DNA from 2 places in the Geomonas agri genome. Region 1 is predicted to be linked to the other one. Evidence: riboswitches for the same ligand, from Rfam matches in the RefSeq annotation. Region 1 holds a riboswitch; the other holds the start of a gene.
The links. Region 1 has a riboswitch for S-adenosylmethionine ahead of metX (homoserine O-acetyltransferase MetX). Riboswitches for the same ligand answer to the same signal wherever they lie in the genome.
Positions count from the first base shown of each region.

Region 2: another riboswitch for S-adenosylmethionine. It lies ahead of K7R21_RS05270 (trans-sulfuration enzyme family protein); the one in region 1 lies ahead of metX (homoserine O-acetyltransferase MetX).

Region 1 is NZ_JAINZO010000002.1:1,211,985-1,218,452, forward strand. Features, by position in the region: gene K7R21_RS16620 (endonuclease/exonuclease/phosphatase family protein) at 1-272, shown strand, start outside; gene K7R21_RS16625 (acetate kinase) at 486-1,688, shown strand; gene metX (homoserine O-acetyltransferase MetX) at 1,797-2,900, opposite strand; SAM riboswitch class I at 3,001-3,099, opposite strand; gene K7R21_RS16635 (hypothetical protein) at 3,186-3,356, opposite strand; gene K7R21_RS16640 (NAD(P)-dependent oxidoreductase) at 3,353-4,216, opposite strand; gene pabB (aminodeoxychorismate synthase component I) at 4,319-6,034, opposite strand; gene K7R21_RS16650 (TIGR02757 family protein) at 6,031-6,468, opposite strand, start outside.
Region 2 is NZ_JAINZO010000001.1:1,208,806-1,215,273, reverse strand. Features, by position in the region: gene K7R21_RS05280 (AMP-binding protein) at 1-441, opposite strand, end outside; gene K7R21_RS05275 (MucR family transcriptional regulator) at 1,074-1,628, opposite strand; SAM riboswitch class I at 2,073-2,179, shown strand; gene K7R21_RS05270 (trans-sulfuration enzyme family protein) at 2,251-3,396, shown strand; gene K7R21_RS05265 (trans-sulfuration enzyme family protein) at 3,393-4,529, shown strand; gene K7R21_RS05260 (molecular chaperone DnaJ) at 4,606-5,952, opposite strand; gene K7R21_RS05255 (YaiI/YqxD family protein) at 6,206-6,468, opposite strand, start outside.

The sequences.
Region 1 (6,468 bases):
ACTTCAACTCGCCGGACCATTCGCTGGTATGTGAGGCCCTGAGGAAAGCCGGCCTGACCGACGCGTTCGCACAGGCGGGGCGGGGATACGGGTACACCTACGGGCATTTCCTGCTCAGGAACAAGGTACCCTGGCTGAGAGCGTCCTGGATGCGCATCGATCACATCATGACCACGCCGGGAATCAAGGCCCAGAACTGCTGGGTCGGTACCAGCAGGGCTTCGGATCACCGCCCCGTCATAGCGGACTTCATCCTCAGTGATTCCCGTTAGTTTCCTTTTGTCATACCCGTTACTATTTGCACTTTTCAACAGATAGTGCTAGTTATGGACCTTCCGTCAATGCGAGACCGTGAAGACCGCGGCATCCCACCGATCATACTCTCCACACGAATCGTAGCTGACATCCCGGCACCACTTCCGGTGATACGCAAATAGCAGCGGGCACGGCTGAGCTTTCTCCTGCCCGGATCGGAGTTTAGCAGCATGCTGATTCTCACCCTCAACTGCCGTAGGTTCTCGGCGCAGTACCAACTCTACAACTGGGGCGACCAGACCGTCATGGCCACCGGCATGGTGGAAAGGATCGTAGTCGGGGATTCCTTCCTCACCCACCGGGTTCCCGGCGCGGATGCGAAGCACCTGGAAGGGGAATGCGCGGACCATAAGGATGCACTGCGGCTGATCCTGGACACCCTGGTCGGGGAAGGTTTGATCTCCGGTGCCGCCGATATCAAGGCCATCGGGCATCGCGTGGTGCACGGGGGAGAGCGTTTCACCAAATCGGTGCTGATCGACGAAAACGTGGTCGAGGCGATCAAAGAGGTGGCGACCCTCGCCCCGCTGCACAACATCCCCAACCTCGCCGGGATCCGCGCGGCACAGGAGCTTCTCCCGGAGCTGCCCCAGGTTGCCATCTTCGATACCGCCTTCCACCAGACCATGCCCGAGCCCGCCTACATGTACCCGCTCCCCTACGAGTGGTACCAAAAGCACGGCGTCAGGCGCTACGGCTTCCACGGCCAGTCCCACCTGCATGCCGCCAGAAGAGGCGCCGAGTTGGTAGGAGTGCCGCTGGAGAAGGCCAACATCGTCACCATCCACACCGGTAACGGTGTATCGCTGTGCGCGGTTAAAAACGGGGAATCCGTAGATACCAGCATGGGGCTCACCCCGCTGGAGGGCGTCATGATGGGAACGCGCTGCGGGGACATCGATCCCGGCATCATCCCGTTCATGGCCAACGAGGCGGGTGTCTCTGTGACGGAGCTCGACCTGTTCCTGAACCAGAAGAGCGGCCTGGCCGGTATTGTGGGGCGCAGGGTCAGCCGGCGGACGGTCGTTGACGAGGCGGTGGTGGGTGACGCCCGCTGCCAGCTCGCGCTCGACATGGAATCCTACCGGCTGAGAAAATACCTCGGCGCCTACATCGCCGTGACCGGGAAGCCGGACGCCATTGTCTTCACCTACGGCGAGGGATGGGAGGATTGGCCGGTGCGCGGCATGGCACTCCAGGAGATGAGCCCGTTCGGTATCGAGGTGGACCTGAAACGGGACGAGGAGGCCCTCAAGGGGGGCAAGGAGATGCTGATCAGTGCGGACGGCTCCAGGGTGAAGGTCTTCGTGGTTCCAAGCGGCGAGGACATGGTGCTGAACGAGGACGTTGCTGCCATCATGGGGTGGCAATAGCGGGTAACTGCGGAAATGAAACAACGAAGGGCGGATGATTCTTAATCATCCGCCCTTTTTATTGGGTGTGTCCCCTCTCCCAAGGGGAGAGGGCGAGTGGACAAGGGCCTACAGCTTGATGCCGTCCAGGAAGGTTTGCACCATCGGCGTGAAGGTCTGGTGTTCGAGCAGGAACGCGTCATGGCCGTAGGCGGAGGTGATCAGGTGGTACTCAACCGGCTTGCCCAGCTTCTGGAGCGAGACCGCCATCTCCTCGGTCTGCGCCGGGGGGTAGAGCCAATCGGAGGTGAAGGCGAAGAACTGGATCGGCGCCTTGATCGGCTCGAAGGCCTCCTCCAGGGACTCGCAACCGGCGGCGACGTCGTAGAGGTCGAGTGCCTTGGCCAAGTAGAGGAAGGAGTTGGCGTCGAAGCGATCGACAAAGTTGTAGCCGTTGTAGTTGAGGTAGCGCTCGACCTCGAACTGCCCGAAGAAGTCGAACTGACCGTCGCGGGCCGAGAAGCGGCGACCGAACTTGGCGGTCATTGATTCATCGGAAAGGAAGGTAATGTGGCCGATGCCGCGGGCGAGCGCCAGTCCGTCCTTTGGGTTCTTGCGGTACTCCCCCTTCTTCCACGTGGGATCGTTGAATATGGCCCAGCGCGCCACCGCGTTCAGCGATATCGCCTGTGCCGACGGGCGCGGCGTGGTGGCCAGCACTACCGCCGAGGCTACGCGGTCCGGGTATTGGGTGGTCCACTCAAGGGCCTGCATCCCTCCCATGCTGCCACCCAAGACGCAGAAAAGTTTCTCGATACCGAGCCGGTCCATGAGCAACGCCTGGGCCTTGACCATGTCCCGCACCGTGATCACCGGGAAGGCGAGGTTGTAGCGCTTGCCGGTCTTGGGGTTGATGGAGGTCGGGCCGGTGGAGCCGAAGCAGGAACCGATAACGTTGGAACAGATGACGAAGTAGCGATCGGTGTCGAGCAGGCAGCCCGGGCCAACGATATCGTCCCACCAGCCGGCGCGCTTCTCGTCTTCGCTGTAGCGGCCCGCCAGGTGCGCGCTGCCGGTCCAGGCGTGGGTCACCAGGATGGCGTTGGAGCGATCCTCATTGAGGGTGCCGTAGGTCTCGTAGGCGATATCGATCGGCCCGAGGATACGGCCACTCTCGAGGCGCAGTTCGGTGTCGAAGGTGGCGATCTGTTCTGTCACAATGCCGTAGGACATATCTCTCTCGTACTTTCGGGTGCCGTTGGGCGGCACGAAAAAAGCCCCATCTCTGTGTGAGAAGGGGCTTTTCGGGTGTGACAAATAACTAAAAGCGCCTTTCTCATCTTCGCCTTTCGGCAGGATTTAGCACCTGTCGCCCAATGGACCGGTTGCTGTGGCTTCGCAGGGCCTTTCCCTCCACCACTCTAGATAAGCAGGTCTTTCTATTCAATTTTCGGTGCAGAATAAGGGAGCCACTCTTATTTGTCAACGGCAAACTGAGCCCCAGGTTCACAACTACCGCTACAACTGCCGGTGGTATTTGATCAGGATGTACAGGCAAGCCACCCCTGCCACGAGCATGCCGATATCGCGCAGCCAGGGAACCGGTTTGTCCAGGCCGGACTGGATCAACGGGTCCAGCAACGCGCTGGTGACAAGCGTGACGCCGGCAAAGGAGAGAAGCTTCTTCATGAGGCGATCGCCTTCAGGACCGCGCAGAAGTCTCGGTCGGCGAGACCCATCCCCTTGGCCCTCTTGAAGCTCTCATTGGCTGCCGCGGCGGACGCCAACGGCTGGTTCAGAGTATCGCCCAAGGCCACGGCCAGGCGCATGTCCTTTTGCATGTGTTTGAGCGGGAAGGCGGGATCGAACATCCCCTGCGTCATCTGGGCCCCCTTCAACTTGAACATCGGGTTGGCCAACGCGCCGGAGTCGAGCACGTCCAGAAGGTCCGCGCTGGCGAGACCAGCTTTCTCAGCGAGGGCGAGTCCTTCGCAGAAGATGGTCATCATGCCGCCCATGACCATGTTGACGATGAGCTTCATCTCGGCTCCGCGTCCCACTTCGCCCAGGAACAGGCTCTTCTTCCCCATCTTCTCGAAGAGCGGCATGGTCTTGTCGAAGAGGCCGTGGTCGCCGGCGGCGAGGATGATGAGGGTGCCTTCCTCCGCAGGTTTCTTGCTCCCGGAGACGGGTGCCTCCAGGAATCTCCCCCCCTTGGCGGTGACCGCCGCGGCAATCTCCTGGGCCGTGGCGGCGTCAACGGTGGACATGTCCACATAGCCCCGTCCCGCGCCGATCCCTTCCAGGGCCCCCTGCGGGCCGAAGCAGACATCGTGGGCTGCGGCCGGGTCGGCCAGCATGGCGATGGTGATGGCGCAGGATGAGGTGACCTCCGCCGGCGTCGCCGCGACGGCTGCCCCGAGTGCCGCGAACTCCTCGCATTTAGCCGGTGAGCGGTTCCAGACCTTGACCTTGAAGCCCGCCTTGATGAGATTCTTGGCCATGGCGCTTCCCATGATGCCCAAGCCTAAAAAGCCGTACGTTTCCATGTTTCATCCTCCTTCTACATGTGATGTAGCCAGATTAGTATCGGCAGTCCATTCCCCTCCCCCTGGAGGGGGGAGGCTGGGAGGGGGGCGCAGCTTGTCCTCTCATTGAAGCCTCACTCGCCGCCACCCGCGCACCGAGTTTACCAGAAAAACCGCCTCGGCCCGTGCCAGGTCATTCCTTTTCAGGACCCGTTCCTCGATCGCCCCCTGGGCCAGCAGTTCTTCGCGCAGGGTGCCCGGGAGGAGCCCGCAGGCAAGCGGGGGTGTGTAGTGCCTGCCGTCGACGACGGCGATCACGTTGCTGTAGGCTCCCTCGGTCACTTCGCCCCGCTCGTTCTCGAAGATCACCTCGTCCAGGTCGGGTCGGGCAGCAAGCTCCTGGTGAAACAGGTCCCGGCGGCTGGTCTTGTGGTAGAGGAAGATGTCTCCGGAATCGACACGCTGTCGAGCGAAGGCGGCCTTCGCTTCAGGCGCCGCCTCGGGGAGCGGTGCCGCTTCGCAGCTGAGGCGGCCATCCTCAAAGAGCAACAGGCGCACCTTGTGGCGCACCGAAGGGGAAAGCCCCGCGGCAATTTCCTCCAGGGCCCGCAGCGCGGCGCCGTCGGCGATGGGGAAGGCGAAATAGCGGGCCGAGCGTTCCAGACGCTCCAGGTGCCGCTCCAGCAGGAAGTAGCCCCGCTCATCGTGCAGCAGCGACTCGATCAGGTGGAATTCCGGCGGCCGTTTTCGGATGAAGGCGCTCTTGTCCAGGCACTCCCGGTGTTCGGCCTCGGGCTGGGAGTCGTAGGTGATGCCGCTGCCGATGCCTAGCTCGCCGCGCCCGGTCTCGCCGTCAATGACCGCGGTGCGGATTGCCACGCTGAAGAGCGCCTCGCCACCGGGGGAGAAATAGCCGAGGCAGCCGGTGTACAGGCCGCGGGCTTCCCGCTCCAGTTCGGCGATGATCTCCATGCTCCGTCTCTTGGGTGCACCGGTCACCGACCCGCAGGGAAACAGCGCCTGGAAGAGCTCCAGTGGCGTAACTCCCGCGCGGACTCGCGACTCGATGGTCGACGTCATCTGGTGCACGGTCGGATGGCTCTCCACGTCGAAAAGCGACTCCACCCGGACCGAGCCGGTCTCGGACACCATCCCCATGTCATTGCGCAGCAGGTCGACGATCATCAGGTTCTCCGCCAATTCCTTCGGGCTCCGCCGTAGCTGCTCCTTGCGGGCCAGGTCCTCCGCGTACCAGCGGCCGCGCGGGGCGGTCCCCTTCATGGGACGGGTGACCAGCCTGCCGCCGGAGAGGGAGAAGAACAACTCCGGCGAGGCGGACAGGACGCGCCATCTGCCGCACTCGAGGTAGCAGTTGTAAGGAGTGGGCTGGCTGCGACAGAGGTAGCTGAAGAAGGAACGGGGGCAGCCGGCTAAGAAGAAGCGCTGCCTCACGGTGTAGTTGACCTGGTAGCTGTCACCGGCGGCGATCAGTTCCCTGATCGCCTTCACGGACTCGCGGTATCCCTCCCATCCCGGCGCCGTCTCCCATCCTGAACAGTGGAAAGGGGCGTCGTGACGCGGAAACGTCTCGGCCCTGCGCTCGGTGAAGAGGCCGAACCACAAGAGCGGCATCGGGTGCGCCGGCGGGGTGGTGAGTGCGTCGTTGAGGGCGCTGGCGGCCTCGTAGCAGATCAAGCCAGCCGCATGCAGCCCGGCGGCAAGATGGCGCTGCAACTCCTCGAACGCGGGCTGTACCTCCTCCGGGGTGAGGGCGACGATCTCGCCGACCTGGCCGGTGAAGGCGAAGCCGTGCAGGTATGCCGGGAAGGGGTGCGTCAAGTCGGTCCCGCCGAGCAGATGTCGCCGATAGGGCAGGCGGCACACTTAAGACGGTCCTTGCCGTCGCATCCTTCCGAGATCCCCAGGTGGCAGATGGCGAAGTCGTACTTCACCGGGTCGGCCGGGTCGAGTTCGCGCAGGACGCGGGTAATCTCGCAGGCCATGCGCCAATCCGCCTGCTTGCGGGTGGTGAAGCCGAGGAAGCGGCAGATGCGCTGGATGTGAGCGTCGACCGGGATGACCAGTTGCGCCGGCGAGATGCCGTGCCAGATGCCGAGGTCGATGCCGTCGGCCGGGCGCACCATCCACCTGAGATACATGCAGAGCCGCTTGCAGGCGCTCCCCGAGGCCGGGGAGGGGAAGAAGAACGGGAAATAGGAATCGGCGGGGACGCCGCCGGGGCCGAACACGGGGGAGAGGTCGAGATTCTTGAC
Region 2 (6,468 bases), on a different contig from region 1:
GTCGTCGGGCGCGGGATGTACCACGTCCGGGTAAGGCACCACGTCTTCCAGAAGGTACTTCAGATCCTCCAGAAGCAGGGAGTTGTCGACCTGGAGCCGCTCCGGCTTGAAGCGGCTTTGCAGCACCACCTTGGCCTGGGTCAGCTTCAGGATCGACTCGGCGCGGCCGCGGTCGGACATGAAGTCGACGGGCACCGCAATGGCGCCGCGCATGATGATGCCCCAGTAGGCCACACCCCACCAGGACGAGTTCGGTCCCCATAGGAGGACGCGGTCCCCCGGCTCCACGCCGTGCTGTGCCAGCAGCGCGGCCATTTTGAGGGAAAGAACCGAAAGTTCCCGATATGAGACAGCGAAGCGACGTACGCCGGTACGGTTCACCAAGGCGGTTTTGTCACCCCACTGCGCAAAACTATGGAATAGATCAACCAGTGTCCGCATATCTGACTCCCGTAGGCGGCGCATGTCAGTTGCAGCTTCACGATATACATCACTACTTTGAACCCGAAAGACCCGGCGGCACCACCTACTGACACTACTTCATCCGTGTCTTTTTCCCAAGGAAGCATTGTCACACGCGCGCATCGCTTTGGCAACCATGCAAAAGCAGTGAGTAATCAATGGTCGAGCTTTGAGCAACTGCCGGGGGGGAGGCGAGTTTAACCGAAGGGGAAGGTAAAAACCAATATAAAAGGAGTAAATCCCCCGCCCCCCTTCGCAAAGGGGGAAACGCCCGGTTCACGTGCAGCGCTGCCAGTCTCCCCTCGGCAAAGGCCCATCGGGAAATTCTGAAAGATCTTGTTAGCTGCCCCGAAGCTCGGTTCCTTAACTCGCATCCCCCTTTGTGAAGGTCCAATCAGGAGATTCGCAAAAAACTTGTCTGCAGCAGTCCACGAAGCCCGGAACCTGAATTCGCGTCCTCCCCTTTGCGAAGAGGAGACAGAGGAGATGTGCCTTGGTAGCCATGACGTCTCCTTTCATGGCAAGGTAGAAACCTTCGTTCGTCTAGCCTACCCAAAACGAAAAAAGCCGCTCCGTGAGGGAGCGGCTTTTTCACAACGTCAGGGGGACGATCAGGCCACCTTGGCCTTGGCGCTTTCTTTGGGCGCCTTAGGCGCTTTAGGAGCCTTGGCAACTTTGGCTGGCTTGGCAGCCTTCGCGGCCGTGGCAGGCTTGGCTGCCTTGACGGGAACGGCTTTCTTGGCCTCGATGTTGGCCATACGCACGCCGCGCGCCTTGGCGAGATTGTCGGCTAAGCCACGGTCCAGCGCCATTTTCCTGCGCGCCTCGGAGTAGTTCCTAGCCGCCAGCGGTTGCTTGCCGGGAATGCCGAACTGCTTCTTATATTCGCCCGGTTTCATACCGTGCGCGGTGTTCAGGTGACGCGCCAGCGTCTTGAAGCCCCCTTTGCCGCACAGCATGCAGACAACCTCACCTTTCTTGAACGCTTCTTTAACGCTCATAGAAGGCTTCGATTCCTCTACACCCTCGACAGGTTCACCAGCTTCAAGGTTTTTGAGGGCGCTGTGCACTTTGCTGATTTCGAATATAAGCTGATCAGAAGTCATCGGAGTGCTAGACGCGTGTGACGCTACGATCTGAGCCGCGATCTCTACCAAAGTTGCCATTGATTATCCCTCCATAGATCATTATCTGCTTGGAAATATAGTGGCAGGTTTCGCTGCATTGTCAAATCCACAAAATAAACTTTATTTGTGTCAGCCAGTAAAGCCACAGATGCGCATCAATGACAGGCAATATGATCGCCGGATGTCAGTAAGGTAACAAAAGGAATCGACAGAATGTTCGATCGCATTTCGCTATGAAAGATAATGTGTCTGTCACCTCTCCTCCAGATATAGAACAAGCCCCACAAATAGCATCAAGACTCCTCCCAGACCTTTAACCGTAGCGGCGCAGACCGACAACACGAGCGGAACGCTAAGGTAAAGATTTGCCAAAAATAACTTTTACATTAGTCAAAGAGTCGAGTTTTGCGGTTGACAAAACCCGACCATCCCAGTATTACTAAGACACTGGTTAAAGCAGCACCCCTTAAAACCGAATAGCATTACTTATCTAGAGCGATCGAGGGACTGGCCCTGTGACATCGCGGCAACCTCCCCACGGGGGGAAGGTGCCAAATCCTGCGGAGCGGAAACGTTCCGAAAGATAAGGAAGTGCGGACCGAGCCATAGTGACAAGTCCCCTTCCGACCCCGGAAGGGGACTTTTTCATTTGGAGGCTACGATGAACATCGCAACAACCGTAGCACAGATAGGCCTGGAGCGCGAGAGCCGGACCGGCGCGGTCACCGTCCCCATCTACCAGACCGCCACCTTCCGCCACCCCGGCCTCGGACAGAGCACCGGATACGATTACAGCCGCTCCGGCAACCCCACGCGGCAGGCCCTCGAGGAAGGGCTGGCCAAGCTCGAGGGGGCCAGCCGCGGCTTCGCCTACGCCTCCGGCATGGCCGCCATCACCAGCCTCATGTTCCTTTTCCAGCAGGGTGACCACCTTGTCGTTACCGAGGACCTCTACGGCGGTAGCTACCGCCTGTTCGAGAAACTGTTCCAGCAGTTCGGCCTGAGCTTCAGCTATGTCGACACCAGCGACGTCGAGCTGGTACGACAGGCGATCCGTCCCAACACCCGCGCCCTGTTCGTGGAATCGCTCACCAACCCGCTCCTGAAGGTTGCCGACGTCCGTGCCCTCTCGGAATTGTGTAAGGCCAACGATATGCTTTGCATCGTCGACAACACCTTCCTGACACCGTACCTGTTGCGCTGCCTCGACCTCGGAGCCGACATCACCGTGTATTCGGGGAGCAAGTACCTGGCTGGCCACAACGACGTGGTCTGCGGGTTGGTGGCGGTGAAGGACGCGACCCTGGCGGAAAAGGTCTACTTCCACCAAAACGGCGCCGGCGCTGTGCTTGGCCCGCAGGATTCCTGGCTCACCATCCGCGGCATCAAAACCCTCGGCTTGCGCATGGACCGGCAACAGAAAAACGCCCTGGCCCTGGCGCAGTGGCTGGAGCGGCATCCCCAGGTCGGCCGGGTCTATTATCCCGGACTCACCGGTCACCCCGGGCACGAGCTGATGCAGAACCAGTGTGGCGGCTATGGCGCCATGATCGCCTTCGAGGTGACCGATCCGGCGCTGGTGAACCAGCTCCTGATGAAGACGCAGCTCATCTCCTTCGCCGAGAGCCTGGGCGGGGTCGAGAGCTTGATTACCTTCCCCCAGGTGCAGACCCACGCCGACATCGAGCCGGAGAAGCTGCAGCGGCTCGGCATCAACCACCTGTTGCTGCGCCTCTCGGTGGGGATCGAAGACAAGGACGACCTGATCGCCGACCTGGCGCAGGCATTTGAAGGAGAAGACGCATGAAATTCGCCACCGAACTGATCCACGGGCTCGATCCGATCGACGCCGAGCACGGCTCCGTCAGCCACCCCATCTACCTCTCGTCGACCTTCGCGCAGCGCTCCATCGACAGTTTCGGGCGCTACGACTACGCCCGCTCCGGCAACCCAACTCGCGAGGCGCTGGAAGAGGCGATAGCAGGGCTGGAAAAGGGAGCCGTAGGCCTGGCCTTTGCTTCGGGGATTGCGGCCACCGCATCTACCCTGCTGCTGTTCCAGCCGGGCGACCATCTGGTCGTGTGCGAGGACGTCTATGGCGGCACATTCAGACTACTCACCACCCTGTTCAAGGGGTGGGGGCTGGAGGCGACCTTTGTTGACGCGACCGACAATGCCGCCATCGCCGCGGCCATCCGCCCTGAAACCAGGGCGCTCTACCTGGAGACCCCATCCAACCCGCTGATCAAGATCACCGATCTTCCCGCGGCGGTCGCGCTGGCCAAGGAGCACGGCATCCTCACAATCGTGGACAACACCTTCATGACGCCGTACCTGCAGCGACCACTGGAGCTTGGCTGCGACATCGTGGTCCACAGCGGCACCAAGTTCCTGAACGGCCACTCCGATGTGATCTGCGGTTTCGCAATCGCCAGGGACCCGGAGTTGGGGCAGCGGCTACGTTTCATCCAGAATGCGTTCGGTGCCGTGCTCGGGCCGCAGGATTGCTGGCTGGTGCTGCGCGGGCTAAAAACCCTCAAGGTCCGCATGGAGGAACACCAGGCAAGTGCCCGAAAAATAGTGGCTTGGCTTGGGGAGCAAAAAGAGGTGCAACGGGTCTATTATCCCGGCCTGCCCGACCACCCCGGTTACGAGATCCACACCCGGCAGGCCAGCGGCCCGGGTGGCGTGCTCTCCTTCGAGCTCACCAGCTACGACACTACCAAACGCCTGCTGGAAGGGGTAAAGCTGGCAGCCTTCGCGGTGAGCCTCGGAGGCGTGGAGAGCATCCTCTCCTACCCGGCCAAGATGTCGCACGCGGCGATGCCCCCGGCCGAGCGCGAGGCGCGCGGCATCAAGGACACCCTGGTGCGCCTGTCGGTAGGGCTCGAGGACCCGGACGACCTTATCGCCGACATGGCGAGGTTTCTCAACGCCTAAGATGCAAAAAGCCCGGGTAGGTCATCTCCCGGGCTTTTCTCATTTCAGTTTTCACGCACACCGTCCCTGCCTTACCTCACCTCTTCCACTTAAAGCTCACCGTCTTCACCCCGGGGATTGCCTGCTGGAAGACCGCAAGCCCTTCGTCGGTGATGCTGTTACCGCTGCTGGTCAGGCCCTGCAACCCCTGCATCCCCTGCAGGTAGACCAGGCCGCGGTCAGAAATCCGGGTCTGGTACAGGTAAATCCGCTTCAGGTTGGCCAGGGTCGAGATGCTAAGCAGCGCCGAGTCGGTCAGTTCCGGCCCGCACAGATAAAGCTCCTCCAACCCAGAGAGGTGAACGATGCTGTCCAGGTCGGCGTCGCAGACGTCGTACAGAAAGAGCGCCTGCAAGTCCTCGGGACTAAGCACCTGCAAAGACTTCAGCTTCAGGCTCGCCCCCTCTTTCACGTCCAGGCGCAGGGCCTGGTCCAGGTAGACCTGCACCGGGCCGATGGCAGGGCCAGCCTTCTTCCAGGCGTTGAAGCTTGTCGAGCTAAGGTCGCGAAGATACAGGGTACCGCAGGTCAGGTCGTTGGCGAAAGCTACCACGCGGCTGCGCTTGGTGGCACCGTGCGTCCGCACCCGGCCTTTCTCCCCCTGCAAGGCCGCCAGGCGCCGCTGGGCCCGGGCGATGTTTATCTCGGCTGCAGCTACCAGGTCGGCGAAAAGATCGCTACCGGCCGCTGCGCTTTCATCGACGCGCAGCTTGAAACGATGCACATAGCTGCCGCGCAACTGCTCGACCTGCTCGTTGATCTCCCGGATTGCCTCGATCTCCACAGCTATCTGCTTTTTGAGCCGCGCCAGTTCGGCCCTCAGATCGCTCTGCTCCGCCTGTTCCGGGAAATGCCGCCGCCAGTTCCTGAGGATCTCGCGCAGGGTGCGGTGGTCCTCCTCGGCATAGGCCTTGTTCGCCTTCAGCATCAGCTCGTGCCGCAGCGAGCCGGCGCCCTCCCCGGCGAGGTCAGGATGGATGGCCTTGGCTACCTCTCGATAGAGGGTCTTGATGTCGCCCTCGTCGGCTTTCCAGACCCGCCCCCGTGCCTGTCCCTCGCCCCGAAACGACCTGCCGCGCTGATAGGTCTGGCCATCGCTGGCATCGTCTTCGTCACGCCGGCAGGTCGCTTCCTCGACGTCATCCGCCTCGGGGGGGACATAACTACCGGAAAGGCGTTCAATTTGCTCCTCCAACCTCTCCAATTCGGCCATGCACCGCCCCAGCGTCTGCTGGTAACTTCTCTCGAAGCCGGCAATCTCCTCGCGCAACTGGTGTAGCACTGCGGCGGCCTCGGCATGCCGGGCGCGCAGGTAGGCCAGCTCGGCGCGTTTCTGGTCGAGTTCAATTTCCTCGGTGGACCTTTGTTGATAGTGTGCAGTCATAGGCGTCGCAATGTTGCAAGCTATATTGACAAGCTGTCATTTTTGAGCAGACATTAACACGACCTGAACCAGAGTTACAAAAGATTTTATCACACTGAGGGAAATGTAGATTCAGGGAGAATGAAAGACTGTGACAAAGGCAGGCGCTGACTCAAACAAGAAAACCGACCCTCACCCTGCCCCTCTCCCAGGGGGAGAGGGAACTGTGCAGGTCAGAGAGGTGACGGTAAAGCGGACAGGAGGGTCTGTGAGGTCAGGGACGATCCCCGCGCACCATGCGGGTCAGGAGCCGGTCCAGTGCGGAGGCGAAACGCTGGCGATCGGTCTGGTTGAACTGCGCGGGACCACCAAGCAGCAGCCCATCATTGCGCAGGTCCTGCATCAGGTTACGCATGGTGAGGCGCTCGCCGACGTTATCCTCGGTATAGAGTTCGCCGCGCGGGTCGAGCGCCACGCCCCCCTTTTCGACCACACGCGCGGCCAGCGGGATGTCGGCGGTAATAACCAGGTCGCTGG